3 regions of the Kitasatospora sp. NPDC127060 genome follow, and region 2 is predicted to be linked to each of the others. Evidence: riboswitches for the same ligand, from Rfam matches in the RefSeq annotation. Region 2 holds a riboswitch; each other region holds the start of a gene.
What was found. Region 2 has a riboswitch for cyclic di-AMP ahead of ACFWIS_RS17735 (family 16 glycosylhydrolase). Riboswitches for the same ligand answer to the same signal wherever they lie in the genome.
Positions count from the first base shown of each region.

Region 1: linked by a shared signal. The riboswitch ahead of ACFWIS_RS04020 (transglycosylase family protein) and the one ahead of ACFWIS_RS17735 (family 16 glycosylhydrolase) in region 2 are both predicted to bind cyclic di-AMP.
Region 3: linked by a shared signal. The riboswitch ahead of ACFWIS_RS24595 (NlpC/P60 family protein) and the one ahead of ACFWIS_RS17735 (family 16 glycosylhydrolase) in region 2 are both predicted to bind cyclic di-AMP.

Region 1 covers NZ_JBHXEG010000004.1:13,291-22,911, reverse strand. The annotation lists gene ACFWIS_RS04050 (extracellular solute-binding protein) at 1-167, shown strand, start outside; gene ACFWIS_RS04045 (carbohydrate ABC transporter permease) at 247-1,248, shown strand; gene ACFWIS_RS04040 (sugar ABC transporter permease) at 1,319-2,224, shown strand; gene ACFWIS_RS04035 (glycoside hydrolase family 13 protein) at 2,314-4,011, shown strand; gene ACFWIS_RS04030 (LacI family DNA-binding transcriptional regulator) at 4,037-5,056, shown strand; gene ACFWIS_RS04025 (hypothetical protein) at 5,144-5,344, opposite strand; gene ACFWIS_RS04020 (transglycosylase family protein) at 5,582-6,901, opposite strand; cyclic di-AMP (ydaO/yuaA leader) riboswitch at 6,909-7,071, opposite strand; gene ACFWIS_RS04015 (hypothetical protein) at 7,570-8,520, opposite strand; gene ACFWIS_RS04010 (DUF397 domain-containing protein) at 9,075-9,338, shown strand.
Region 2 covers NZ_JBHXEG010000028.1:32,031-41,651, reverse strand. The annotation lists gene ACFWIS_RS17745 (alpha/beta hydrolase) at 1-453, shown strand, start outside; gene ACFWIS_RS17740 (MoaF N-terminal domain-containing protein) at 566-895, opposite strand; cyclic di-AMP (ydaO/yuaA leader) riboswitch at 1,498-1,661, shown strand; gene ACFWIS_RS17735 (family 16 glycosylhydrolase) at 1,665-2,975, shown strand; gene ACFWIS_RS17730 (IclR family transcriptional regulator) at 3,126-3,923, opposite strand; gene aceB (malate synthase A) at 4,125-5,777, shown strand; gene ACFWIS_RS17720 (gamma-glutamylcyclotransferase) at 5,923-6,324, shown strand; gene ACFWIS_RS17715 (8-oxoguanine deaminase) at 6,654-8,039, opposite strand; gene ACFWIS_RS17710 (nucleobase:cation symporter-2 family protein) at 8,110-9,621, opposite strand.
Region 3 covers NZ_JBHXEG010000048.1:22,944-32,564, reverse strand. The annotation lists gene ACFWIS_RS24610 (glycosyltransferase 87 family protein) at 1-106, shown strand, start outside; gene ACFWIS_RS24605 (hypothetical protein) at 165-1,319, opposite strand; gene ACFWIS_RS24600 (NlpC/P60 family protein) at 1,373-2,419, opposite strand; gene ACFWIS_RS24595 (NlpC/P60 family protein) at 2,647-3,765, opposite strand; cyclic di-AMP (ydaO/yuaA leader) riboswitch at 3,776-3,930, opposite strand; gene ACFWIS_RS24590 (NlpC/P60 family protein) at 4,267-5,301, opposite strand; gene ACFWIS_RS24585 (NYN domain-containing protein) at 5,503-6,939, opposite strand; gene ACFWIS_RS24580 (hypothetical protein) at 7,070-7,333, opposite strand; gene ACFWIS_RS24575 (rhomboid family intramembrane serine protease) at 7,564-8,346, shown strand; gene ACFWIS_RS24570 (Lrp/AsnC ligand binding domain-containing protein) at 8,388-8,669, shown strand; gene ACFWIS_RS24565 (aminotransferase class V-fold PLP-dependent enzyme) at 8,687-9,621, opposite strand, start outside.

The DNA of each region.
Region 1 (9,621 bases), on a different contig from region 2:
CCATCCTCGGCAGCGCCAAGCCGCGCCCCGAACTGCCCGAGTACAGCTCGCTGTTCGACTCGCTCGGCACCAACCTGGGCAAGACCGTCCAGGGCACCGGCACCCAGGACGCGCTGAACACCGTGGCCACGGACTACGCCAAGCTCCTGCCGGGCTTCGCCAAGTAGTCACCACCGCCCGGCCCGCCGACCCCGGCGGGCCGGGCTGTCGGCTCCCCCGAGAAATCCCCCCGAGAAGGTGCAAACGATGTCAGTCGCCGTGCAGGGCGCCACCGGCAAGGGCAGCCGGGAGCGCGATCAGCGTCCGGGTCCGCTGGAACGCCTCAAGCGCTCCTACGCGAGGCACTGGTACGCCTACGCGATGATCGCCCCGGTCGTGCTGGTGCTCGGCGCACTGGTGTTCTATCCCCTGGTCCAGGGCATCTGGCTGACCCTCACCGACGCCAACAGCCTCAACGTCGCCCGCAAGATCGGCGTCAACGAGATCCCGGCCAGCTACCAGTACATCGGCTTCCACAACTACGCCGACATCCTCTGGGGCCCGGGCTCGTACGACCGTTTCTGGTCCCACTTCGTGTGGACCATCGCCTGGACGGTCATCTGCGTCTGCCTGCACTACACCCTCGGCCTCGGCCTCGCCGTACTGCTCAACAAGAAGCTGCGCGGGCGCGCCGCCTACCGGATGATGCTCATCCTCCCGTGGGCCGTCCCGACCTTCGTCACGGTCTTCTCCTGGCGGCTGATGCTCTCCGACGGCGGCGTGGTCAACACCCTGCTCTCCACCCTGCACCTGCCCGAGCCCGGCTGGCTCACCGACCCGTGGGCGCAGAAGGCGGCCGCGATCCTGGTCAACACCTGGGCCGGCGTGCCGTTCATGATGATCTCGCTGCTCGGCGGGCTGCAGTCGATCCCGGCCGAACTGTACGAGGCCGCCGAGATGGACGGCGCCACCCGCTGGCAGCAGTTCCGGCACATCACCCTGCCCGGGCTGCGCAGCGTCTCCTCCACCGTCGTGCTGCTCGGCGTGATCTGGACGTTCAACCAGTTCAACGTGATCTTCCTGCTGTTCGGCAAGGGCGCCCCGGACGCCCAGCTGCTGGTCACCTGGGCCTACCGCCTGGGCTTCGGCCAGATCCCCCGGGACTACGCCGGGTCCGCCGCGTACGGCGTGATCCTGCTGTCCATCCTGATCGTCTTCACCGCCTTCTACCGGCGCTGGCTCGCCCGCAACGAGCAGGCCAACGGCTGAGGCCCCGGACCGAGTCCACCCGGACCCCAGCCGACCCCCACCGGTCGACCCACGAAGGCAGGTAACCCCGATGAGCACCACCACCGAACGCCCCGCTCCCACGACGACCGCGGCCCCGACCGCGCGACCCGTCAAGTTCCGCCCGCGCGGCGAGAGCAGCCCGCTGTCCAAGGCGCTGTCCCACGGCGTCCTGATCCTGGCCAGCCTGATCGCGCTGTTCCCGGTCGCCTGGATCCTCTTCGTCTCGCTCGGGCCGGACAAGAACGACTACCTCCACCCCGGCCAGATCTTCGGCAAGCTCACGCTGTCGAACTACCAGCACGTGCTGGGCGACACCGACTTCTTCACCTGGTTCGGCAACTCGCTGCTGGTCGCCGGGGTGACCACCGTGTTCGGCGTGCTGCTCGCCGCCACCGCCGGCTACGCCGTCTCCCGGATGAGGTTCCCCGGGCACCGGCCGCTGATGTGGTCGCTGCTGGTCACCCAGATGTTCCCGATCGCGGTGCTGATCGTGCCGATGTACACGATGCTCTCCGAGCTGGACCTGCTGGACAGCTACGCCGGCCTGATCCTGGTCTACTCCACCACCACCGTGCCGTACTGCGCCTGGCTGATGAAGGGCTACTTCGACACCATCCCGGTGGAGATCGACGAGGCCGGCCGGGTCGACGGGCTCAGCCCGTTCGGCACCTTCTGGCGGCTGGTGCTGCCGCTCGCCCGGCCGGGCCTGGCGGTGGCCGCGTTCTACTCCTTCCTGACCTACTGGGCCGAGGTGCCGTTCGCCTCCACGTTCATGCTCAGCTCCGACAAGTACACGCTGGCCGTCGGCCTGCAGAGCTTCGTCAGCGAGCACGACGCCCAGTGGAACCTGATGGCCGCCACCGCCGTGCTGATCGCCATCCCGTCCGCGGCCTTCTTCTACCTGGTGCAGCGCCACCTGGTCACCGGTCTGACCGCCGGTGCCTCCAAGTCCTGACGCCGCGCGCCGGCCCGGCGCTCCGCACGTCCCAGCGCTTCCCGATGACCAAGCGCTCCCGCTCCTCTAGTCCCCAAGGGATACCGTCCATGACCCAGAACCTGGCCGACACCTCCCGGCCTTCCGCCGAGACCGCTCACGAGGCGAACGCGGGCGTGTCCAGAGGCTGGTGGCGGGACGCGGTCATCTACCAGGTGTACCCGCGCAGTTTCGCCGACTCCAACGGGGACGGCATGGGCGACCTGCCCGGCATCCGCAGCCGCCTGCCGTACCTGCGGGACCTCGGCGTGGACGCCGTCTGGCTCTCCCCGTTCTACGCCTCGCCGCAGGCCGACGCCGGCTACGACGTCGCCGACTACCGCGCGGTGGACCCGATGTTCGGCACCCTGCTGGACGCCGACGCGCTGATCCGCGACGCCCACCAGCTGGGGCTGCGGATCATCGTCGACCTCGTCCCCAACCACTCCTCGGACCAGCACGAGTGGTTCCAGCGCGCCCTGCGCGAAGGGCCGGGCTCCCCGCTGCGCGAGCGCTACCACTTCCGCCCCGGCAAGGGCGAGAACGGTGAACTGCCGCCCAACGACTGGGAGTCCATCTTCGGTGGCCCGGCCTGGACCCGCACCGAGAACCCGGACGGCACCCCCGGCGACTGGTACCTGCACCTGTTCGCCCCGGAGCAGCCCGACTTCAACTGGGAGAACCCGGCCGTCGCCGACGAGTTCCGCTCGATCCTGCGCTTCTGGCTGGACATGGGCGTGGACGGCTTCCGCATCGACGTCGCCCACGGCCTGGTCAAGGCCCCCGGCCTGCCCGACCTCGGCGGCGCCGACCAGCTCAAGCTGCTCGGCAACGACGTCATGCCGTTCTTCGACCAGGACGGCGTGCACGAGATCTACCGCAGCTGGCGCAAGATCCTCGACGAGTACCCGGGGCAGCGGATCGGCGTCGCCGAGGCCTGGACCCCGACCGTCCAGCGCACCGCCAACTACGTCCGCCCGGACGAGCTGCACCAGGCCTTCAACTTCCAGTACCTGGGCACCGACTGGGACGCCGCCGCGCTGCGCGAGGTGATCGACCTCTCGCTCGACTCGATGCGTCCGGTCGACGCCCCCACCACCTGGGTGCTCTCCAACCACGACGTCACCCGGCACGCCACCCGCTTCGCCAACGAGCCCGGCCTCGGCACCCAGATCCGCACCCCCGGCGACCGTGCGCTCGGTCTGCGACGGGCCCGCGCCGCCACCCTGCTGATGCTCGCGCTGCCCGGCTCCGCCTACGTCTACCAGGGTGAGGAACTCGGCCTGCCGGACGTCACCGACCTGCCCGACGAGGTCCGCCAGGACCCGTCCTTCTTCCGCCAGGCCGGCCAGGACGGCTACCGCGACGGCTGCCGCGTCCCGATCCCGTGGTCCGGCACCGAGGCCCCCTACGGCTTCGGGCCGGTCGCGGGCGGACCGTCCTGGCTGCCGCAGCCGGCCGAGTGGGCCGAGTTGAGCGTCGAGGCGCAGACCGGCGACCCGACCTCCACCCTGGAGCTCTACCGCAGCGCGCTGGCCGTCCGACGGGCCCAGCCCGACCTCGGCGCCGGCACCGAGGTCCACTGGCTGGACGGCCCCGAGGGCACTCTCGCCTTCCGGCGCGGCTCCTTCGTCTGCACCGTGAACACCACCGGCGAACCGGTGCGCATCCCCGCACCGGGCCGGCTGCTGCTCGCCTCGACCGAACTCGTGGTGGACGGCGGAGAGACGGTGCTCGCTCCGGACGCCACCGGCTGGTGGGCGGTCTGACGTGGTTGCAATAGGCTCTGGGACCGTGACTACGGCGCGACTCTCAGACATCGCGGCGCAGGCGGGGGTCAGCGAAGCCACCGTCTCCCGCGTACTCAACGGCAAGGCGAACGTCTCCGCCGCCACCAGGCAGACCGTCCTGGCGGCGCTCGACGTGCTCGGCTACGAGCGGCCGACCCGGCTGCGCCAGCGCAGCGCCGGGCTGATCGGGCTGATCACACCGGAGTTGAGCAACCCGATCTTCCCCGCGCTGGCGCAGGTGATCGAGCAGGTGCTCAGCCGGCACGGGTACACGCCGGTGCTGTGCACCCAGACCCCCGGCGGCTCCACCGAGGACGAACTGGTCGACATGCTGGTGGACCGGGGCGTAGCGGGCATCGTGTTCGTCTCCGGACTGCACGCCGACTCCACGGCCGACCACGACCGCTACGCCCGGCTGTCCGGGCGCGGGGTGCCGTTCGTGCTGATCAACGGCTACAGCGAGAAGATCGACGCGCCGTTCATCTCGCCGGACGACCGCTCGGCGATGTGGATGGCCGTCCAGCACCTGGCCGAACTCGGGCACGAGCGGATCGGCCTGGCGGTCGGGCAGCGGCGGTACGTGCCGGTGCTGCGCAAGATCGAGGGCTTCACGGCGGCGATGCGCGAGGTGCTCGGGCACAGCGAGGAGCAGGCCGAGGGCCTCGTCCACCACACGCTGTTCAGTGTGGAGGGCGGGCACGCGGCGGCCGGCGCGCTGCTGGACAAGGGCTGCACGGCGATCGTCTGCGGAAGCGACATGATGGCGCTCGGGGCGATCCGGGCGGTGCGGCAGCGGGGGCTGTCGGTGCCGCAGGACGTGTCGGTGGTCGGCTTCGACGACTCGCCGCTGATCGCCTTCACCGAACCGCCGTTGACGACGATCCGGCAGCCGGTCGAGGCGATGGCGACGGCCGCGGTGGACGCCCTGCTGGAGGAGGTGGGCGGGAACGCCGCCCAGCGTGGGGAGTTCATGTTCCAGCCGGAGCTGGTGATGCGGGGTTCCACGGGAGCCTGTGCGCGCTGAGGCCGGCGGGTGCCGTCCAACTGACGGGCCCCGGAGGGCGGTTGCTCTCCGGGGCCCGTCGGCGTGCGCGCGGGGTGGGCCGGCTGCTCAGCCCTCCTGGGCGGCCGGGCGGTCGGTGCTGACCCGGTGGCCGTCGGTCGCGTCGCCGGTCCGGGTCTCGGTGCGGCGGCCGCGGGCCAGGTAGTCGCGCAGGACCAGTTCGACGGCGTCCTGGGGGTTCTTGGTGCCGGAGAGCAGCATCGCGTCGATCGCGAGGTTCGCGTCGAGCGTGACGGTGACCTGGGCCATGGTGACTCCTCCTCGGGTGCGGAGCAGCAGCATGCCCCGCGGGCCGGGGTTTGACCATGCGGAGGCCGGCACGTGGGTACGCCGAAGCCCCGGGGGGAGCGACCAGACTCTCCCCGGGGCTGTCGGGTGACGGCGGCTGACAGCTGACAGATGATGAAATCTGTTATCCGTCAGCTGTCATTCGTCAGCCGTGCGGTGCGCGTGGTGCGCATCGTGTGCGTGGTGTGCGCGGTGTCCTCAGACCCGGCCGGCGAAGTCCGGGGCCCAGTTGGCGATGGTCTGGAGGCGGACGCCCGAGCTCGGGTTGGCGGCCTCGACGTACTGGCCGTTGCCGATGTAGATGGCGACGTGGTAGACGCCGGAGTCCTGGCCGTTGTTCGACCAGAACAGCAGGTCGCCCGGCTGCAGGCTGTCCAGCGAGACGTGGGTGCTGGCGGCGGCCTGGTCGGCGGCGACGCGCGGGATGTTGATGCCCGCGGCGCGCAGCGCGGCCTGGGTCAGGCCGGAGCAGTCCCAGCCGCCGTTGCCGGTGCCGCCGTAGACGTACGCCTGACCGATCTTCGACTGGGCGAAGGAGACGGCCGCGGCCATGCTGCCGGTGGCGGCCTGGGCCGGGGCCGGGGTCTGCGCCTGGGCGGTCGGCTTCGAGGCGGGCTTGGAAGCCGGCTTCGAGGCGGTGGACGTGCCCTGGTCGATCGGCTTGGCGTTCACGGCACCGCCGTTCGAGGCCTGGCCGGACTTCTTCGAGCGGTCGAACCAGGCGAAGTCCGAGCCGGACTTGGTGGCGGTGGAGGACTGGTCGGCCTGGGCCGAGCCGCCGTCACCGAAGGTCAGCTGCTGGCCCGGGTAGATGGTGTCCGGGCCGTCGGTCAGGGTGCCGCGGTTGAGGTCGTACAGCCGCTGCCAGCCGCCCTGGACGTTGTGCTTGGTGGCGATCGAGGACAGCCAGTCGCCGTCGACGACGGTGTAGCTGCCGCCCTGGGCCTGCGTCTGACGCTTCTGCGCCCAGCTGCTGTTGGCGGAGGAGTCGGCGGACGAGGCGGAGTCACCCGAGGTCTGCGCCTGGTCCTGGGCGGGCGCGGCCTTCGGGGTGGCGGTCTTCGGCGCGGGGGTCTTCGGCGCGGGGGTCTGCGCCGGCTTGGCGGCGGTGGAGCCGGCCGAGGTGTCGACCGCGGCGGCGGCGCCGCCCTTGGTCAGCCCGGCCTGCACCGAGCAGACCGGCCAGGCGCCGGGGCCCTGCGAGGCGAGGACCTTCTCGGCGACGGCGATCTGCTGGTCCTTGGTGGCCTGGTTGGCCTGCGGGGCGTACGCGGTACCGCCGAAGGCGGCCCAGGTGCTGGAGGTGAACTGCAGGCCGCCGAAGAAGCCGTTGCCGGTGTTGATGCTCCAGTTGCCGCTGCTCTCGCACTGGGCGACCTTGTCCCAGGTGGCGACGGAGGCGGCGTTGGCGGTGCCGGTGGTCAGGCAGGGGACGGTGAGGCCGACGCCGGCGACGCCGAGGGCGGCGATCACGCGACGGGTGCGGCTGGACAGGCGGTTGCCGTTGGAAGGCAGCATGAAGACGCGGTCCTCTCCCACGCCTGCGAGGTGAGCTGTCGGATTCGGGCTGGAGTTGCCCGGCCGCGCTGTGGGCGCGGCTTCACCCCTAGCCCTGGACCGTTCCGGAAAACGGCCTAGGGCGACTTACCTGTGGTTCCCCCGCTCCTGCCGTGATGCGTTTTCGCGCTGCCAGGACATCCGACGGCAGGACTCGGCGTCGCGGATGAACTGGGTCCGTGTGGTCACGAACGGGGAGCACGTTATGCAGACGTAAGTTAAAACTGCAAATACCTGTGACGCGCATCACGGTTTAGTGGGAAACGCCAAAAGGCTCGAAATTCATGATCGCAAATGATCGTTTTCTTTCAAATTGGTGGTGGATTGCGATAACTGGCTTCGCCTCAGGAGCGAAGTGACGGAGCGTTGGAGCGCAACGAGGGCGCTCCCCCGTGCCGGGGGAGCGGCAGCGAATCGAGCGCTGGACAACGCGCCGACAATTCATCGACAAATGGCACCAGAACGGACATTGCGTCGCATTGCCCGCTTAACTCTCCTGTGGGGCGATCCGAACACGTCGAAAGGGCCCGGAACGCGGTCGTTCCGGGCCCTTCGGTGGTGCGAGTGCCGCGACGGGCGGTCGCGGGCTCTGCGGCGGGCGTTCCGCCGGGTCGTACGGGAGGTGTCCGTCAGCCTTCAAGGGGCCCGTCGGCGGCCGCGTGGGCGCGGCGGGAGCCCTCACCGGCCCCGGTGGTGGCGGCGGCCTCCGCCTCGGCCTCGGCCAGCTCCTCCGCCGTCGGCGTGGGCAGCGCGGCCAGGTAGGTGGAGGCGATCAGCTGGCCGACCGTCGGGTACGCGCCCAACGGCGCCGCCGACGGGCAGCCGGTCTCCTCGGCGGCCGTGGCGAGCAGCTCGGAGTCCGCCTCCGGGCCGATCACGAGCGGGGCCAGCGCGGGGCGCTGGGAGCCGGTCTCCTTGAGGTGGTTGACGGCGGCGGCGACCGAGCCGGGCACGTCGAGCGCCGCGGGGACGACCGGGACGGCCAGTCGGGCGGCCAGCAGCACGCCGGTGATCCCGGCCGCGGCGGCCGCTTCCTCACCGCCGACGGTGGTCAGGACCACGCCGTCCGCGGCGGTCGCGATGGCGAACAGCCGGGCCCGGTCGGCCCGGGCCAGCCCGGCCTCGGACAGTCGCACGTGGACGGCCTCGGCCAGCAGCGGGTGCGGGCCCAGGGCGTCGGTGACGGTCGCGCCGTACTCGGCCGCGAGAGCCTGAAGCCCGGTCAGGAAGCCGTGCGGGCCGGGCACCAGCGGCACCACGACGGGCGTCGGCAGTCCGGCCTCGGCGGCCGCCGCCAGCAGCTCCGCGACGGTGCGCTCCTCGGCGCCCCCGGTGGTGGCGCCGTCGGTCGGGAGGTAGCCGACCGCGGCCTGGACGCCGGTGTGCTCACTGCGGACGATCGAGAGCAGTTCCTCGACGACCGAGCGGGACTCGGGCCCCGGGGTCGCGGGTACGGCGAGCACCAGGGCCGGCGAGCCGGTGCGGATCTCGGGGCGCTCGGGGCGGCGGTGGCGCCCCCGCGCACGGGAGCCTGGAGTGCGGACGGGCAGTGGCGCGCCCGGGATGGCTGCGGTGCTCATGCCGGAGATCGTAGGACATCTGCCCGTCAGGCCTGCAGTCGGCTGCCGTACGGGTTTCGGGTGGTCGTGGTGCGGAGGCCGTGTCCCTGCCGCGCCGGTCCGGGCCGTTTGCCTACAATCCGGACATTCCTCACCCAGCCCCCGTTCGGACTCGCACGGTTGCCCGGACGTGCGTCACGGGGTGTCGCGTTGCACGAGGGGGGCGTGAGATGTCTCACAGCCGGAGGATGGACTGACGGAGGGTCACGGAAGTGCGACTCCCGGCATTCGAAGATCAACATTCAGCGGGGGGCCGCTCACGGCCGGTTATGGACAACCCGTCGATTCCATCGGCTATGTCCGTTTACGTACCGTCAGGAGAAGGGCCCGTGAAGAGTTCGCGGCGACCGGTAAAAGGCCTCGTGCACCTGCAATGTCCCGTGCTGATGCACGTGCACTGCAGCTATCATCGCGTCAAGTGAGGCGTTGTGCCGGACCGGTACGGGGCCGGTCCGTTCGGCGGGTGCCGGGGCGCCGCGCTGGACGACAACTCCGGAGCTCTTCGGGAGACTTCTATGCACGACTCGCAGGTAACGCACGGCTCGAACCACACCTACAACGGGATGGCCGCCGCAGACCTCAAGGGGGTGGTCTGGCAGAAGAGCCTGCACAGCAACTCCCAGGGCAACTGCGTCGAGTTCGCGGCCCTGCCGGGCGGCGACGTGGCGATGCGCAACTCGCGCTTCCCGGACGGTCCGGCGCTCATCTACACCCGGGCCGAGATCGCGGCGCTGCTACTGGGCGCCAAAGACGGGGAGTTCGACCACCTGGCGGTCTGACCGGCCGCCGGGCCACCATCGGGGGGCCGTCGTGGGTGCTGACACCACGACGGCCTTTGTCTTTGCCCGGCGGCCCTGCCCGCGTCCGGGCGGTCCCGTGGCGGGATGCGCCGGCCGTACGGGATGCGCCGGCCGTACGGGACCGGGGCCTGGCTGAAGGGCCCGGGGTGTGGTCCTCCCGGGGCGCCCCTCGGTCGGCCGTGCGCCGTGCGGCGCTAGGCCGAGCGCCGGTGCCGTCCACCGACGTCGACTCGTCCGTCGAGCGCGTGACCGTCGAATCCGG
Region 2 (9,621 bases):
TCGACGGGCGGCTACTGCGCCGTCAAGATGGCCATGCGCCACCCGGACGTCTTTCCGACCGCCGTCGCCCTCTCCGGCTACTACGACGCCGCCGACGACCCGACCACCGGCGACCTCTTCGGCGGCAGCAAGCAGCGCCGCGACGAGGCCAACCTGATGTGGCGGCTGAAGCACCTGCCGCAGCCCGACATCTCGGTGCTGCTGGCCGGTACCAAGAAGGGCGACGGCAACTACAAGCCGGACACCGAGGCGTTCATCGACGCGGTGCACAGCCCGATGAAGGTCTCGTACAGCATGCTCGAGAACGGCGGCCACAACTTCGAGACCTGGAGCGCCCTGCTGCCGTCCTCACTGGAGTGGCTGTCCCGGCACCTCAAGGTGCCGGGCGAGCCGAACGCCTCGGGCCAGCCGAACCAGCCGAACCAGCCGGGCCAGGCGAGCCAGGCCACGTGACGTCACCGCTGCCCGAGGCCGTCTGAAGCCGTTCGACGCCGTCCGGAGAGAACGCGCCGAACCCCCGGAGCCGAGGCCCCGGGGGTTCGTGCGTGCTACGGCGCGGCGCCGGTCAGGCCACCCGCTCCAGCGTCCCGGTGTGCAGCTGGCCGACCCGGCCGCCCTCGCCCTCGAAGGTCCAGAAGGCCCGTACGGTCAGCGCGTTGAGGTCCATCACATGGCTGACGGTGATCCCGCTCTGCTCCGTCCAGCTGATGAAGTAGATCTCCGGCGCGACCTCGGCGACGTGCAGCCGCACGTCCTCCCACTGGCCGGCCGACTCGCCAAGGCCCTCCCAGCGCAGCCGAGTGCCGTCGGCCGAGTAGCTGTTGCGGAAGGCCGCGCCGTTGTCGGCCCGGAAGACGTAGGTACGGCCGGCGAAGGCGGGCAGGGGCGCGGTCATGGTGGGGCGGGACCTCTTCTCGGGAGTGCGGGACGGACCGTGTGGTCTGGGCTCGGTGCACTTGTGCACCGCGGAAAACGCCAGGGTTCCAATTTATCCGATCGGTCGGACTCGGGCGGCCCCGCGCCACGGCGGGGTCCGCCACCACCCCGGTTCGCTGATCGCGCCGCTCCGGCGGGCCGGGATCCCCGCCTCGGTGCCGACCTACCTGCCGGCGGGCGGGGTCGGCGGACATCCCGGGCGTGCTGGACGAGGACCGCGGGCCCAGCGACGGCATCGTGTTCACCGCGAGCGCGTCGGACACCGACGGCACCGCGAGGTCGGCGGCACCCGGCTGCTCGCCGGGCTGAACCACCTGGAGTCGGCCTGGTCGCCGGGCGCCGAGGGCCAGGTGGCCGACTGGCCCGGCTGATCGCCAGGCCACGGTCCCGAGGTTGATCAACTCGGCCGCCACGCAGCGTCGTTGATCGACACCACTGTGAGCTGTGCGACAACCGGCCCGATCAGGTTGTCCGTTCACGGACGGCCTGCCTAGCCTGCAACCGTCGTCCGCTGTCGCGGACCCCGCCGCCGGGACGCCGAGTCCTGTCCACCCGCCGGCCGGCACTCGAGCACCACAGCGGACGGGAGCGGGGGAACCAAGGTCAGCGCCCGGTCCGTACGCATCAGCGTGCGGACCGTGGCTAGGGGTGAAGCCGCTCCACAGGCGGCCGGGCAACTGCAGCCCGAATCCGACAGCTCACCTCGCAGGCGTCGCAGAGGACCCCCCATGCACCAGCCTGCCGGGCGCCGTCGCGCCCCCCGCCACGCCCGTAAGACCCACCGCGGCCGCAACGCCGCCCTCGCCGCCACCGGGGCGCTCGCGATCAGCGGTGCCGGCCTGTTCGGGCTGCCGTCCGTCGCCGGCGCCCAGGCCGCCACCGCCCCGACCGTCACCCAGGACCGGCTGGCTCCGGCCACCATGGTCGCCGGCCGGGCCGCCACCGCCTCGCTGGGCCTGCACTCCTCGTCCTGCTTCACCGCCAAGACGGTCGGCGTCGGCGTCCGCGACGCGCGCGGCACCAACCTGGACTTCCCGGGGAACGCGACCAACGTGCAGATATGCCCGACCGGGCTCAACTTCACCAGCGGTGCGCGCACCCTGCCGGCCGGGACGTACACCCAGTTCGGCTTCTGGCAGGACTTCGGCGGCGGCTGGCACAACCTGCCCTCGCAGCAGCTGGTGGTCGCGGCCACCGGTACGTCCACGCCGACCCCGTCCCCGACGGCGACGCCCACCGCGGCACCCACCACGACGCCGACCCCGTCCCCGACGGCGACGCCCACCGCGGCACCCACCACGACGCCGACCGCCACGGCCACCCCGACGACGCCCGCGCCGTCCTCTCCGGTCGCCGGCAAGTCGCTGACCTGGTCCGACGAGTTCAACAGCCCGATCGACTGGGGTCAGCGCTGGGTCGGCGACAAGAGCACCTCGTACAAGTACGGGAACCACAACCCGGACGACAACAAGCTCGACTGGCTGAACAAGAACAACGTCACCGTCGCGAACGGCGTCGCCACCTTCACCGCCACCCCGGGCGGGCCCACCCTGGAGAACGGCCAGCAGTCCTGGAACACCGGCTTCCTGACCACCGAGGGCTCCACCGAGGGCTTCCAGGTCAAGACCGGCGACTACGCCGAGGCCCGGGTCAAGATGCCCTCGGGCACCGGCGCCTGGCCCGCCCTGTGGACCTGGAAGAACGGCAACGGGGAGATCGACTCCTTCGAGTACCACCCGGACAACCCGAACCTGCTGGAGCTGACCAACCACATCAACCCGAGCAACCCCGAGTACTACACCGACGCCAAGGCCGTCGCCAAGGACCAGTGGGTCACCATCGGCACCTACTACGGCGCCAACTCGGTGGACTGGTACGTCAACGGCGTCAAGGTGTACTCGGACAACAAGGGCGTGGGCGCCAACTTCTCGGCGTACCTGATCCTCAACCTCTCGGTGTGTGCCGGGAAGTACCACCCCGCGCCGCAGGGGACCACCCCGCTCACCTTCGCGGCCGACTACGTGCGCGTCTACCGCTGACCGTAGCCGCCGGGCCCGCGTAGCCCCCAGGACCAGCCGCTCTCATGGGCCGGCAGCCGTTTCGACCACCGTGCGGTCGAAACGGCTGCCGGTTCTTGCGTTCAGGTCCCCGTGCTCAATCCCCTGCGTGCCAGGTGAGTTGACGATGCGTCAGGGTGCCAGGACCTGCCCGAGCCGGGTCGCGATCTGCTGCATCACCGGCACCAGCGAGGATGCCCCCGTCTGCTCCTCCAGCGCCCGGATCCGGGCCTCCGGGCCGGACACCGAGAGCGCGGTGGGCGTCGGCGCGCCCGGCACCGCGAGGGCGATGCAGCGGACGCCGATCTCCTGCTCCTGGTCGTCCACCACGTACCCGCGCTCGCGCGCCTCGGCGAGCTGGTCCATCAGCTCCTGCGGGTCGGTGAGGGTGTACTCGGTGTGCGCGGGCAGCGGGTTGGGGCCCAGGACCGCGCGCGCCTCGTCCTCCGGGAGCTGGGCGAGCAGGGCCTTGCCGACACCGGTGCAGTGCGGCTGCACCCGCCGTCCGACCTCGGTGAACATCCGCATCGAGCGCCGCGACTGCACCTGTCCGACGTACACCACCTCGCCGCCCTCCAGCACCGCCAGGTTGGCGGTCTCGCCGGTGGCCTCCATCAGCTCGGCCAGGTACGGGCGGGCCCAGCTGCCGAGCAGTCGACCGGCCGTCTCGCCGAGCCGGATCAGCCGGGGGCCGAGGGTGTAGCGGCGCGCGGTGTCCTGGCGGACATAGCCCTGCTGCACGAGGGTACGGACCAGTCGGTGGATGGTCGGCATCGGGAGGCCGGAGCTGGTGGAGAGTTCGCTGAGGGTGGCCACGCCACCCGAGTCGGCCAGCGCCTCCAGGAGTTGGAAGGCGCGCTCGACGGACTGCACGCCGCCGCTCGCGCGGTCGGCGCCTGTCGTCGATGCTGTGTCGGGGGTCGCAACCACCGGCGTTCCCTTCGCTGTCGGGGAGGAGTAGAGTCCCGGCGACCTCTTCAACAAACCGTTGAAATTCTGTATCGCGGAAACTAGTCTCCACCTTACAGAATCGAATTCGCCGACAGGCGGGTAACGATCGAGGAAGTTCCCGAGGAGGCTCCCACCGGAGCTCCCTTCGCCAGGCTCAACCGTCTTAGGAGTGTCCTGCTCATGGCTGCAGATCAGGGGCCCGTCGGCGCCTCCCCCGCCGCTCCGGTCGTCACTGTCGCCGGTCCGCGCGTCCACCGGGCCGAGGAGGTGCTCACCCCGGAGGCGGTCGCCTTCGTCGTGGGCCTCCATCGCGCCTTCGAGGGTCGCCGACAGGAACTGCTGGCCAGGCGGAAGAGTCGACGCGCCGAGATCGCCCGCACCGGCACACTGGACTTCCTCCCCGAGACCGCCGACGTCCGGGCCGGCGACTGGAAGGTCGCCGAGGCGCCGCGCGCGCTCCAGGACCGCCGGGTCGAGATCACCGGCCCCACCGACCGCAAGATGGTCATCAACGCCCTCAACTCCGGGGCGAAGATCTGGCTCGCCGACTTCGAGGACGCCACCTCCCCGACCTGGGAGAACGTGGTCAGCGGCCAGGTCAACCTGATCGACGCCCTCGAGGGCCGGATCGACTTCACCAGCACGGCCGGCAAGGCCTACACCCTCAAGCCCGCCGCCGAACTCGCCACCGTCGTGGTCCGCCCGCGCGGCTGGCACCTGGACGAGAACCACCTGCTGGTCGACGGCGTCCCGGTGGCCGGAGCGTTCGTCGACTTCGGCCTGTACTTCTTCCACAACGCCGCCCGGCTGCTCGCCAAGGGCGCCGAGGACCCCAACTCCGGCCCCTACTTCTACCTGCCGAAGACCGAGAGCCACCTCGAGGCCCGGCTCTGGAACGACGTGTTCACCCACGCCCAGGCCGAGCTGGGCATCCCGCACGGCACCGTCCGGGCCACCGTGCTGATCGAGACCATCACCGCGGCCTTCGAGATGGACGAGATCCTCTACGAGCTGCGCGACCACGCGGCCGGCCTCAACGCCGGGCGCTGGGACTACCTGTTCTCGATCGTGAAGAACTTCCGCGACGCGGGCGAGCACTACATCCTGCCGGACCGCAACAGCGTCACCATGGCCTCGCCGTTCATGGCCGCCTACACCCGCCTGCTGGTGCGCACCTGCCACCGGCGCGGCGCCCACGCGATCGGCGGCATGGCGGCCTTCATCCCCAGCCGCCGGGACCCCGAGGTCAACGCCGCCGCGCTGGAGAAGGTCAAGGCGGACAAGGACCGCGAGGCCGGCAACGGCTTCGACGGCTCGTGGGTCGCCCACCCGGACCTCGTCCCGGTCGCCCGGGCCTCCTTCGACGCGGTGCTCGGCGAGCGGCCGAACCAGAAGGACAACCCCGGCCCGACCGAGCCGGTCACCGCCGCCGACCTGCTCGACATCGCCGGGGCCGGCGGCACCTGCACCCGCGCGGGGCTGCACAACGCCGTCCAGGTCGGCGTCCGCTACATCGAGGCGTGGCTGCGCGGGATCGGTGCGGTCGGCATCTTCAACATGATGGAGGACGCCGCCACCGCCGAGATCTCGCGCTCGCAGATCTGGCAGTGGATCCACAACGGGGTCGTGCTGTCCGACACCGGCGAGAAGGCCACCGCCGAGCTGGTGCGCACCCTGGTCGCCACCGAACTGGCCGAGCTCCGCTCCGAGTTCGGCGACCAGGCCTACCAGGCCGGCCGCTGGCGCGAGGCCGCCCAGCTCTTCGAACAGGTCGCCCTGGCCGAGGAGTTCGCGGACTTCCTGACCCTCCCCGCGCTGCCCCTGCTGGGCTGAGCACCAATCTATCCGCCGACGCCACCGCTGCCGCCTGCCGGGCTGTAGCAGTCCCGCCGCCCAATGCTCCGTTCCGTACGGCGACGAATCCACCTGTCCTCTCGTCGCCGTACGGAACGGTCTTTTCTTTCCGAGGAGTTCACTGATGGCACGCATCTTCTTCAACGGCCAGGCGATGGTCGGCGGACCGTTCCACGAGAATGTCGCCGACGCCCTGATCGGTCCGGCCCGCACCGCGCCCGGCTACCGCTTCTTCTCCATCGACCACAGCGGCGGGACGGACGTCTGCCCGGGGCTGCTGCCCGCCCCGGAGGTCGACAGCGCGATCGAGGGCGAGCTGTACGAGATCAGCCTGGAGCGCCTGCGGGACGTCATCCTGCCCGGCGAGCCCAGGGAGCTGGAGCTCGGCGTGATCGAATTGGAGGACGGCTCGGCGTGCTTCTCGATGCTGCTGGCCCGCGGCGAGGTCGAGCGCGGCGTGCACCGGGAGATCACCCACCACGGTGGCTGGCGCGCCTACTTGGGGACGCTGGGGCGTACGGCCTGAGGCACGTGGCCTGAGGGGAACGGCCAACAGCGAACAGGGAACAACAAACAGCGAACAGATAACGGATGACAACTTTCGTCATCTGTTATCTGTTCGCTGTCGTCTGTCCGCTCTTCCTTCCCCTTCCCCGTCCCCGTCCCCGTCTCCGTCTCCCGCCCCGTCCCGTCCCCGCCTCCCCGCCCCGCCCTCCGCGCGCGCCGCGGCCCCGAACCCTCGCCGTGGGTTCGGGGCCGCGAGTCCGTACACCCTGGCGGGCGTACGGAGTCCGGGTCGCGCACCGTCCCTGGGCGCGCTCCCGGAGCTCCTTGGTGTTGTCGGGCGGAGGACCGTCAAACCGGCCGGGAGGCCAGCTCCTTGGCGGCGCGGGCGCAGGCGCGCGCGATCCGGTCCTCGTTGACGGTGGTCAGCTCGCCCTTCTCGACCACGGCGTTGCCGTTGACGAACAGCGTCGCCAGCGGCGGCAGCGCGCCGAAGGTGAGGGCCGCGACCGGGTCGGCGATCGAGGAGTGCATGACTCCGTCGATCTTCCACAGCGCCAGGTCGGCCAACTTGCCGACCTCGATCGAGCCGATCTCGTTCTGCCGCCCGAGCACCCGGGCGCCGCCCATGGTGCCCAGCCGCAGTGCCTGGCGCCCGGTCAGCGCGGTCGGGTAGCCGTGCAGGCGGTTGATCAGCAGCGCGTTGCGCAGCTCGGTGCCCAGCTCGCCGGACTCGTTGGAGGCGGTGCCGTCGACGCCGAGCCCGACCGGTACGCCGGCCTTGAGCATGTCCGGGACCCGGGCGATGCCGGCGGCCAGCCGGGCGTTGGAGGACGGGCAGTGCGCCACGCCGGTGCCGGTCTCGGCGAACTTGGCGATGTCGGAGTCGTTCATGTGGACGCAGTGCGCCATCCAGACGTCCTCGCCGAGCCAGCCGACCGACTCGAAGTAGTCCGTCGGCCCCATGCCGAACAGCTCCTTGCAGAACTGCTCCTCCTCGGCCGTCTCGGAGCCGTGGGTGTGCAGCCGGACGCCCTTGCGGCGGGCGAGTTCGGCGGACTGGCGGAGCAGGTCGGTGGAGACCGAGAAGGGCGAGCAGGGCGCCAGCGCGACGTGCAGCATCGAGCCGAACGAGGAGTCGTGGTAGCGGTCCACGGCGGCCTCGGAGGCGGCCAGGATGTCGTCCAGCTCCTCGACGGCGTGGTCCGGCGGCAGCCCGCCGTCCTTCTTGCTGCGGTCCATCGAGCCGCGCAGCGCGGTGAAGCGCAGGCCGAGCTCCTGGACGGCCTCGATGGAGGCGCCGAGGACGTCCCCGCCGTCCTTGGGGAAGACGTAGTGGTGGTCCGAGGCGGTGGTGCAGCCGGACTTGAGCAGGGCGGCGGCCGAGCCCTGGCTGGCGGCGTGCACGAGCTTCTCGTCGATCCGGGCCCAGGTCGGGTAGAGGGCGACCAGCCAGTCGAACAGGATGTTGTCCTGGGCGAGGCCGCGGGTGATCCACTGGTAGAAGTGGTGGTGGGTGTTGACCAGGCCGGGGGTGAGCAGGTGCCCCTCGCCGTTGATCCGGCGCACCACGTTGTCCAGCCAGTTCGGGGCGGCGCCGTTGCCGACGGATTCGATCCGGTTGCCGAGGATGACCACGTGGCCACGGGTGTACTCGGTGTCGACGGCGTCGACGGTGGCGATCGCGACGTTCTCGATCACGATCCGCTGGTCGGCGGGCGGGGGCTGGACTGCCATGGTGTCACTCCTATGGGGGGAGGGCCAGGAGGGGCGCGCACTCAGTGGCGCGCGCCCCCGCCCGGATCGGTCAGGACGGTGTCGCCGTCGGCACCGTCGCGCCGGAGCCCTGGCCGGATCTGGATTCGGATCCAGATCCAGATCCAGTTCCAGATTCGGATTCGGATCCGGACCGGCGGACGGCTCCGACGTGGTGGAAGAGCAGGTTGAGCAGGACGGCCATCACGCAGCCGGCCGAGATCCCCGAGTGCATCAGGGTCCGGACGGCCTCCGGGAAGGCGTCGTAGAAGGTGGGTACGGCGATCGGGATGATGCCGACCCCGAGCGAGACCGAAACCAGGATGGTGTTGGCGCTGGACTCCATGCCGGCCTCCGCGAGGGTGCGGATCCCGCTCGCCGCGACCGTGCCGAACAGCACGATCCCGGCGCCGCCGAGGACGGGTTGCGGTACCAGGGAGACGACCGAACCGAGTACGGGGAAGAGCCCCAACAGGATCAGGATGCCTCCGCCGGCCGCGACCACGAAGCGGCTGCGGATCTTGGTCAGCGCCACCAGCCCGATGTTCTGGGCGAAGGCGCTGGCGGCGAAGCCGTTGAAGACGGGGCTGATCGCGGTGGCCAGTCCGTCGGCCCGCAGGCCGGCGGCGAGCGTGGGTTCGTCGGCCTCGCGCTCGACGATCTTGCCGAGGGCGAGCATGTCGGCGGTGGACTCGGTCATCGAGACCACCATGACGATGCACATCGAGATGATCGCGGCGGCGTCGAACATCGGCGCGCCGAAGTGGAACGGCGACGGGAGCGCGAAGACCTTCGCGTCCTGGACCGCGCCGAAGTCGGCCAGCCCCAGCGGGAAGGCGATCAGGGTGCCGAACGCCAGGCCGATGAGCAGGGACAACTGCTGCCAGAAGCCGCGCAGCAGCCGGTTGCAGAGCACCACCGCGACGAGGGTGATCGCGGCGAGGCCGATGGCCCGCATGGAGCCGTACCCGGGGGCGCTCGGCGAACCGCCGCGCGCCCAGTTCACGGCCACCGGGAGCAGGGACACCCCGATGAGGGTGATCACGGTGCCCTGTACGACCGGGGGGAAGAACCGGATGAGCTTGCAGAAGTACGGCGCCGCGAGGAAGCACAGGACCCCCGCGACGATCACCGCGCCGAAGATCACCGGGAGGGCGTTCTTCGGACCGTGCTCGTTGGCGATGGCGATCATGGGCGCGACGCCCGCGAACGACACGCCGTTCACGAACGGCAGCCGCGCGCCGATCTTCCAGACCCCGAGGGTCTGGAGCAGGGTGGCCAGTCCGGCGGTGAACAGGCTGGCCGATATCAGCAGGGCGAGGTCGGCGGCGGAGAGCCCGACGCCGGCGCCGACGATGAGCGGGGGTGCGACGACTCCCGCGTACATCGCGGCGACGTGCTGGAGCCCGGTGGAGAACAGCTTCACCGGTGGCAGCACCTCGTCCACGGGGTGGGTTCCGGAGCCGGACGGCACGCCTGGGAGGCGGGTTGAGGTGCCGTCCGGGCCCGGGGTTCTTGCTGGGGTGGAACCGCCGTCGTTACTGCTGGTGTTGCTGGGTGCCAT
Region 3 (9,621 bases), on a different contig from region 2:
GCCGCCCGCCTCCGCCTACCCGGTGCGCCCGGGCATCGCGTACGAGCAGGACCTCCTGGACGGCATCGACCAGCCGGCGGGCGCGCGGCCCTCCAACGGCCGTTAGGGCGTGTCTGACGATTCCCGCCGGGCGCGCGACGTCGGAGCGCGCGCCAGGACAGCCCCTAACCCTTCAGAGCCGCCACCTCGGCCAGCCAGAGCCCGGTGAACTCGGCCAGCCCGACGCCCAGTTCGCTGCGCAGCAGCCGGTCGGTGCGGTGCTCGCGATCCTCGCCCTGGCCGTCGCCCGCGCCGACCGCCCGGTAGAAGGCGACCAGCCGCCCGGTGCCGTACCGGCGGGCGATCAGGTCGCAGGCCAGCCAGGACTGCTCGTAGGCCTGGGCGATGCCGGTGGCGCCCGCGGCGAAGTCCCCGTCGGCGGGCAACGCCGTGGGCAGCTTCCCGGCCGCGACGTCCCGGGCCAGCTCGGGGGCGATCTGCTGCGGGCGGCGGCCGGACTCCCGGTAGGCGGTCCAGTCGGCGACGCCCTCGGAGAGCCACAGCGGGGTCCAGGCCCGGGTGTCGGCCCGGGTCGCGACGTGGGTGGCCTCGTGGGTGACCACCACCTGCCGGCCGAAGTCGCTGAGCCGCCCGAACGCCTCGGGGTTGATCACCACCCGGTCCGCCGGGGTGTGCCAGGGCGCGCCGGGGGCCGCCACGGTGACCGCCGCCATGCCCGTCCAGCCGGCCGGGTCGGCCTCCAGCAGCCGGGCGAACTGCGGCTCGGTGGCGGGCAGTTCGAGCAGCAGCCGGCCGGGCCAGGCACTGCCCCAGACCGCACTGACGGCGGGCACCGCGTTGTCCCCCACCGCGACCAGACCGGCCGGGTCGGGCCCACCGGCCAGGCCGAGCACCAGGCAGTGGGCGCCGGGGGCGGTACGGACGGGGCCGAGGTCCCACAGCGCCGGGGGCCCGCCGGTGCCCTCCTCCCGCTCGACCCGCCAGCCGCCCCGGTCCCGGACCAGCTCGATCCGGCGCGGGTACACCACGGGGTACTCGTCGTAGCCGGTGATCCGCACAGCCAGTTCGACGGAGACGGTCAGCCTCGGCCGGTCCGGCCCGTCGGCCGGCGACAGCACCAGGTCGCGGTACGCCGCTTCGGCCCCGGTCAGCCCCGACCAGACGGGCAGCGAGCTCGCCCGCGCCGCCAGCAGCCCGGCGACCTCGGCCCGCAGGTCGGCGTCCCGCCCGTCGGGCACCGTCGCCGGGACGGCCGGCGGCAGCGACAGCTGGGCCAGCCCGCCGGCCGCCAGCAGCAGCGCACCGCGCCGGGACACCACGCAGCGCGCCGGGTCTATCGGGTGGGGGCCGTCCGGCCCGCCGGGCGTCGCGCTCAGAGCCGGACCACTCCCGAGACCGGCATCGCGTTGACGCTCTCGTACCGGACCTTGGCCCCCGGGTACGGCGCGTGCACCATCACCCCGCCGCCGGCGTACATCCCGACGTGGTGCATGTCCCGGTAGAAGATCACCAGGTCTCCCGGCCGTGCTTCGGAGAGGCTGATCCGCTGCCCGGCGTACGCCTGGGCCTGCGAGGTCCGCGGCAGGGTCACTCCGGCCTGCCGCCAGCTGTAGTACATCAGACCGGAGCAGTCGAAGGCACGGGGCCCGGTGGACCCGTAGACGTAGGGCGAGCCGACCATCCGCACCGCGGCGGCCAGCGCGGCGGCCCCGCGCTCGGAGGCGGCCGGGGCGCTGCCGAGGTCCAGCCGGTCGGTGCCGCGGGTGGCGCGCGACTCGGCGTCCCGGGCGTCCTGGGCGATCATCCGGGTCCGCTCGGCGGCGCCCAGGCTGTTGAGCAGCTTCTGGGCCTTGGCCAGCCGCTGCTGGATCTGCTGCTTGTTCTCGGCCAGCGAGCGGCGGGCCTGGTCCAGCTCGGCGAGCTTGGCCGCGGTCTCGGTGCGACGCTGGTCGAGCCGGCGCTGACGGGTGACCAGCTCGTGCAGGGTCTCCTGCTGCCGTTCGGCGGCCTGGCCGAGGGTCCGGGCGCGGGCCAGGTAGCCCTCGGGGTCGGTGGAGAGCATCAGCTGGGCGGTCTGGGCCATCCCTCCGCCGCGGTACTCGGCCCCGGCCACCGTGGCGAGGTCCCCGCGCAGCTGGTTGAGCTGGTCCTGGGCGGCGGCGACCTCGCCCTGGAGGATCGTGGTCTCGCCGAGCAGCCGCTTCTGCGCCTCCTGGGCGGCGTTGTACTTCTCCGACGCCTGCTCGGCCTCGTCGTACAGCTGCTCGACCTGAGCCTTGACGTCCTTGCGGTCGGGCGCGTCCGGCGCGCCGGGGGTGGCCTGGGCGCTGCCGGCGGTCGCCACGCCCAGGGCCGTGGTGGCGGCCGCGGTCAGTACCAGCGCACGGGCGAGCAGTTGGGAACGACGGTGCACGGGCATGGCGGCAGCGGCTCCATTCCTGCGGCGCGGCCCCGCGGCCGCGCCCTGCTGGGCGGCCGTCGAGCGGGAGTCCGGTGGCAGACGTTAGCGAGTCCGGGCAAGTGAGTCCAAACCCCTACCGACCCGAATATTTGACCCCTATTCGGACACCAGGCCGAGCAGCCGGAAAAGCCGCAGGCCCGGCCCTCCGTGACGGAGGACCGGGCCCGTGAACCTTCGAGCGGGGATCAGACCCGGACGATGGAGGTCAGCGGCATGTTGGAGACGGCCTCGTAGCGGACCGACGCACCCGGCTTGGGCGCGTGCAGCACCTGGCCGTTGCCCGCGTAGATGCCGACGTGGTGGGCGTCGCCGTAGAAGATCAGCATGTCACCGGGCTGGGCCTGGGAGATGTCCGAGCCGATCCGGGTGCCGGCGCCGGCCTGCTCCTGAGAGGTGCGCGGCAGCGACACACCGGCCTGGTTGAACGCCCAGACCATCAGGCCGGAGCAGTCGAAGGAGCCGGGGCCGGTGGCGCCCCAGACGTACGGGCTGCCGACCTTGGTGGCGGCGGCGGCCAGCGCGGCCGCGCCGTGCGAGCTGCCCGGGGCGACCTTGACCGGCGCGGCCGCGGCGCCCGAGCCGAGGTCGCTGCGGCTGCTGTCGCGCGAGGCGCGGTCGGCCGGCTGGGCGGCCTTCGCGGCGGCGTCCGCCTTGGCCTTGGCGTCGGCGGCGGCCTTGTCCTCGGCCGCCTTGAGCGCCTGGCGCTCCTGCTCGGTCAGCGTGTTGAGCAGGTCCTGGGCGGCCTTCAGCTTGTTCTGGACCTCGTCCTTGGAGGCCTTCAGCTGCGTGGTGGTGGCTTCCAGCTCGCCGAGCTTGCCCTGGGCCTCGGTGCGGTCCTGGTCCAGCTTGCGCTGCTGGTCCTGGAGCTGCTTCAGCTGGTTCTTCTGGGTGCTGCCGGCCTGGTTGAGCGCACCGGCCTGGTTCAGGAAGTTGTCCGGGCTGGAGGAGAGCATCAGCTGGACGGTCGGGGATATCCCACCGTTGCGGTACTGCTCGCCCGCGATCTCGGCGAGGCCGCCCTGCAGATCGGTCACCTGAGCCTGCTGCCGGGCCACCTGGTCCTGCATGCCGGAGACCTGCTTCTCCAGCTCCTGCTGCTTCTCCTGGGCGGCGTTGTACTTCTCGGTCGCCTGCTCGGCCTGCTCGTTGAGCTGGTCGACCTGCTCCTTGACCTGGTCCTTGGTCGGCTGCGGGTCGGCGTGCGCGCCGGTCTGCGCGGAGAGCGCGACGGCGGCGGCGGCGAAACCGGTCAGGATCGAGACACGAGCGCGACTGGCGGGCTTGGGACGACGATGGGACGCCACGAAGGCGGACTCCTTCTTCCTACATCCGCCTACCGGGTGAGCTGACGGGTTCGGGCCGGAAGCATGCCCTACGGCGCCTCACCGGCCTCACCTGCGGCCGACCTGGCGCCGATTCACCCCGGAGGAACGTGGTTCCCCGGCTCCGCTCCGCAGCGCCCCCGACTACTGGGCTCCCCTGTCGGGCAGTCGCTTCGACCTGCCCCGCTGTTTCGCGAACTCGACGGTAACCACCGCCGCCACCCAGGCTGGGTGATCGACAGTGCGGTGGTTCGAGGCACGACCCTAGTAACTGAACCGTGATCCGTTCAAATCCTTGTCAGAAAAAAGACGGAAGATTACCCATGTTCTTTTGTGAAAATGACTGATGGTGATCGCCGCCGCACGCAAAGCTGATCACCTCTCACCGATCGGCCATGAGGCAGGCAAACCCGAAGCGCCACCCCCGTCGGGAGGTGGCGCGGATCACAGGGCCGGAGCCGACCCTTCGGGCGTGTCGGCTCGTCAGATCCGGCGGATCGTGTTGATCGACATCGCGTCGGCCTTCATCACCTTCACCACGTCACCGGTGTGCGGCGCGTGGACCACCATGCCGTTGCCGATGTACATCGCGACGTGGTGCATGTCGCCGCCGTAGATCACCAGGTCCCCGGGCTGGGCGGTGGCCAGCGTCACGGCCGTCCCGATGTGGCCCTGCTCCTGCGAGGTGCGCGGCAGCGAGACGCCGGCCTGGCCGTACGCCCAGACCATCAGACCCGAGCAGTCGAAGGTGCTCGGCCCGGTGGCGCCCCACACGTACGGCGAACCCTGCTTGCTCATCGCCTTGGCGACGGCAACGGCCGCATAGCCGCTGGCCGGCGGAAGGCTGCTGAGGTCGACCCGGTCGGCGCCGCGCGAGGCGCGGTCGTCCTGCTGCTGCTGGGCCTTCAGCGCGGCGCGGTCGGCGGCGCTGAGCGAGTTCAGCAGGTCCTGGGCGGTCTTCAGCTTGGTGTTGACGTCCGTCTTGGCCTGGTTCAGGTCCTTGGTGGTGGAGTCCAGCGAGGCCAGCACGGCGGCCGCCTCGCTCTTCTCCTGGTCCAGCCGGCGCTGCTGGTCGAGCAGGCCCTTGAGCGCCTCGGTCTGGGTGGTGCTGGCCTGCTGGACGCTCGACGCCTTCTCCAGATAGCCCGACGGGTCGGAGGAGAGCATCAGCTGGACGGACGGGTCGATGCCGCCGGTGCGGTACTGCTCGCCGGCGACCTGGGCCAGGCCGGTCTGCAGCTGGCTCATCTGGTCCTGGCTGCGGGCCACCTGGTCCTGCAGCTGGTCGGCCTGCTTGCGGAGCTGGTCCGCGCGCTCCTTGGCGCCGTTGTACTTCTCCGCCGCCTGCTCCTGCTCCTGCTGGAGCTGGTCGATCTGCGCCTTGACGTCGCTGGTGTTCGGCTGCGGCGCGGCGTGTGCGGCCACCTGGGCGGAGAGGGCGACCGCGGTCGCAGCGGCCGCGGTGAGCACGGAGACCCGCGCGCGGCTCGGCTGCTTGGGACGGCGGTGGGAGGCCAAGAGACCCGCTCCTTCTTCCAACGGACTCACCTGTTCGGGTGAGATACCGGAAAATAGGTTTGACGCCAGACCCTAGTGAAGATCTACCCGTTTTGCCACTCCCCCGAAGGCGTGAACTCCGGTTCTCCCAGTGACTTCACCGGATCCGCACACTCACCCGACGACGGCGCTGACCTGCCGTCACGCCGCCCGGGCCGCAGGTCAGGGCCGGGCCAGCCGGTTCAGCAGCAGCACCGAGGCCACCGGGCGCGCGCCCGCCTTCCGCACGCCGTCCGCGACCTCCCGGTCGGTGGAGACCACCACCACCGGACGGCCCTGCGGCTCGGCCCGGACCAGACGGCGGATCAACTCGTCCGCGGTCTCGCCGGTCCGACTGAACCGTACCCGCACCCCGCGCGGTGGCGCCATGATGACCGGGACGTCCAGGTCCTGCCCGTCGAACACACAGGTGACCTCCGCCTGGGTGCGCTGGGCCAGCATCGCCAGCCCGCCCAGCAGCCGGATCCGCTGCTGCTCCAGCGGCAGCGTCGGGTACCCGGTCTTGGTCACGTTGTAGCCGTCCACCACCAGGTGCACCTGGGGGATCGCCAGCAGCTGGTCCAGCAGCGCCGGGTCGTCGTCGGCCAGGCCGCGCCGGGCCACGTCGTGCGGCGAGGCCGCCCCCGGCACCACCGCCTCCACCAGGTCCGCAGGGCGGATCTGGGAGACCGGCAGCGCCAGCTCGCGCTGCAGCCCCTGCGCCGACTGCAGCACGGTGTCCAGCAGCAGCCGCAGCCGCATGTCCTCGACGCTGCGCCCCTCCCGGGCCGAGCGGCGGCCCTGCTCGGCCGCGTTCTCCAGCTCGGACACCCGGTGCCGCAGCCGCCGCGCCTCGCTCTCGGCCGCACTGCGCTCGCCCGCGGCCTGCGCCCTGGCGGCCTCCAGCTCGCCGGCCACCCGCCGGGTCTCGGCCTGCGCCCGGCGGGTGTCGCTCTCCAGCGACCGCACCTTCTTGCGCAGCGACTCGGCCTCCCGCCGGACGCCCTCGAACTCCGCGCGCTGGCGGTCCAGGTCCGCCCGGGCGGCGGCCCGCACCTCGGCCAGCTCGGCCTGCAGCTTCTCCACCAGCCGGGAGGCCTCCGCCACCGCGTCCTCGGCGCCGGCCCGCTCGGCCTCCTCGCCGACCTCGGCGACCAGCCGGCTCCAGCCCGCCGACCGCACCAGGTAGGCGGCTGCCGCGACGTCCATCGGATCGGCGGCGCCGGGGACGGTGCCCGACTCCAGCGCCTTCACCAGGTCCGGCTGGCCCAGCCGCAGCCGCTCCGCTATCCGCACCCGGAAGGCCGGCTCGGACTCCAGCGCCGCCGCCAGCGCGGTGGCCGCGTACTTCGCCCGCCGCGCGGGGGTGAACTTGGCGTACTGACGCAGGCTCTGCGGCAGTTCCCCGGGCGGCAGCCCGCCCAGCGCGTCCGAGGCCAGCCCGACCACCCGTCGGCGCACGCCCTCGGGCAGCGGCCGGTCCAGCTTCTCGGCCGGGTGCTCCGCCGCGGCACCCGGGGCAGGGGGCTCGGACGGGACCGTCCCGGCGGCCGGCTGCGGTGCCTGCGCAGCGGGCTGAAGCCCCTGCGGTTCGCCGGGCTCCCTCGCTGCGTCCACCACGTCCTCGGCTCCGATCCTGATCCAGCGGGTGCGGCCGCGGCCGCCCCTGTCGTCACGCTCCGTGCGTCTTGTCTGTATTGTCCCGTGCGGTGGACGGCCGCGTCGCGCACCGCCCGCCGCACCGGAGGGGTCAGCCCTGCGCGGCGGGGGCCTCCGCGCCCTCGGCGCCCGGGCGGGCCACCAGCTCGACCTGGTCCACCGCGTTGCACCAGCGGCAGCGCACCGACTCGATCGTCTCGCTGTGCACCTCGGTCTCCTCGACCTCGGACTCGCCGGCCAGGTCGAAGTGCAGGAACTCGGTCACCCGCGCGGTACGGGTCACGTCGAAGCGGGTGAGGTTGCCGCACAGCGTGCAGCGCCAGCGCGTCTCGGCGGTCAGGGCGGGGACGGTCATCGGGGATCCTCTCGGCTGGTTCCCTGGGTGGGCTAGGCGCTCCCCCCGGAGCCCCGGCGTCGGCGGCGGGAGGCGGGATTGCCCGGCCCAAGCCTATTGCCTGGGGCAACCATCAGGACCACCGGTCAGCCGAGATGACCGGAGCCCGTTCCGGCCCACCGGACGGACCGGTAGTCCACCTGCCGTAAACCGCCGTGTCACCTGCCGCGCCCGGAGGGATGCTTGGCCGCATGGCGCTCGCGACCCCCGGCCACACCGACGCCCGGGACGGCCGCCCGGCGGTGGCCGCCCCGGCGGTCACCTACGCCCTGATCGCGGTCAACACCCTGGTCTTCCTGCTCGGCCCGGCGGCCGGCGTCAACCCGCTGTACGGCACCGGCCAGGCCCGGATCTGCGCCGAGCAGCGCTACGAGCAGCGCTGGGGAGCCGTCCCCGCCGAACTGCTGACCGGCCACCCGCTCACCGCCGAGCAGCTGGCCGAGGCCCCCGACCCGGTCCCCGGCTGCCCCGCCGCCCCCACCCCGGGCAAGCACCCCGCCGTGTCCGCCCTCACCGGCCTCTTCCTGCACGCCGGCTGGCTGCACCTGCTGGGCAACCTGCTCTTCCTCCACGTCTTCGGCCCCACCGTCGAACGCCGGGTCGGCCGGGCCAGGTACCTCCTCTTCTACCTTGCCGCCGGCAGCCTGGCCTCGTACGGCTTCGCGCTCGCCGAGGCCCGCTCGCCGGACTCCACCCGGGTCCTGATCGGCGCCTCGGGCGCGATCGCCGCCGCCCTCGGCGCCTACCTGCGCTTCCACCCGCGGGCCCGGGTGACCACCCTGGTCCCGCTGCTCCTCTTCCTCCCGCTGCGCTTCCCGGCCTGGCTGGTGCTCGGCCTGTGGTTCGCCCTGCAGTGGTGGTCGGTGCACTCGGCCGGGCCCGGGGTGGCCTACCTGGTGCACGTGATCGGCTTCTCGGCCGGCTTCCTGTACGCCTGCACCGTGGTCGGACACCCCCCGAGACGGCCCGGCTGAGGCCCGATACGCTGGCCGCACCCCATGAAGGAGCCCGCACAGTGATCACTGCCATCGTCCTGATCAAGACCAGTGTCGACCGCATCCCGGAGATCGCCGAGGCCATCGCCGCGATCGAGGGGGTCAGCGAGGTGTACTCGGTGACCGGTGGCTACGACCTGGTGGCAATGGTCCGGGTGCGCCGTCACGACGACCTGGCCGAGGTCATCCCGGGCCGGCTCAACAAGGTCCCGGGCGTGGCCCACACCGAGACCCAGATCGCCTTCCGCACCTACTCCCAGCACGACCTGGAAGCGGCCTTCGCCCTCGGCCTGGACGAGTAGCGGTCCGCCCGCACCCCTCAGCCCTCGCGTCGGGTGTCGGCGACGCAACGGCCGCCCTCGTTGCGGTAGTTCCACGCCGCGCCGTCGGTGACCAGCTCGCGGACGGCGGTCAGGAAGCGCTCCACGTGCTCGTCCGGCGTGCCCGCCCCGAAGCTCACCCGGATCGCGTTCAGGCTGCGCTCGCCCGGCAGCGAGGGCTCGGGCGCCCCGCACTCGGACGGAGCGACGTCCTCGTCCCCCAGGAGGGTCCGCACCAGCGGGTGGGCGCAGAACAGCCCGTCGCGCACCCCGATGCCGTACTCGGCGGACAGCGCGGCCGAGAAGTGCGAGCTGTTCCAGCCCCGGACGACGAAGGACAGCACGCCCACCCGGGCCGAGCCGGCGCCGAACAGGTTCAGCACCCGGACCTCCGGAATCTCCGCCAGCCCGGCCGTCAGCCGGTCGACCAGTTGCCGCTCCCGGGCCTCCAGCGCGTCGAAGCCGGCCTCGGTGAGCGCCCGACAGGCCGAGGCGATCGCGTAGGCGCCGATCACGTTGGGCGAGCCGGCCTCGTGCCGGGCCGGGCCGGTGTGCCACTGGACCGCCACCGAGCCGTCCGCCTCCCGGGCCACCGTCCGGGTCGCCCCGCCGCCGGCCAGGTACGGCTCGGCCGCGTCCAGCCAGTCGGCCCGCCCGGCCAGCACCCCGGCGCCGAACGGCGCGTACAGCTTGTGGCCGGAGAAGGCGATCCAGTCGACGCCCAGCTCGCGCACCGAGACCCGGTGGTGCGGGGCCAGTTGGGCGGCGTCCAGCACCACCCGGGCGCCGTACCGGTGCGCGGTCGCGGTCAGCTCGGCGACCGGCCACAGCTCGCCGGTCACATTGGAGGCGCCGGTGACGCACAGCAGCTTGGGGCCCTCGGGCGCGGCGGCCAGCGCGGTCTCCAGCGCCTCCACCGCCTCGGCCCGCGAGC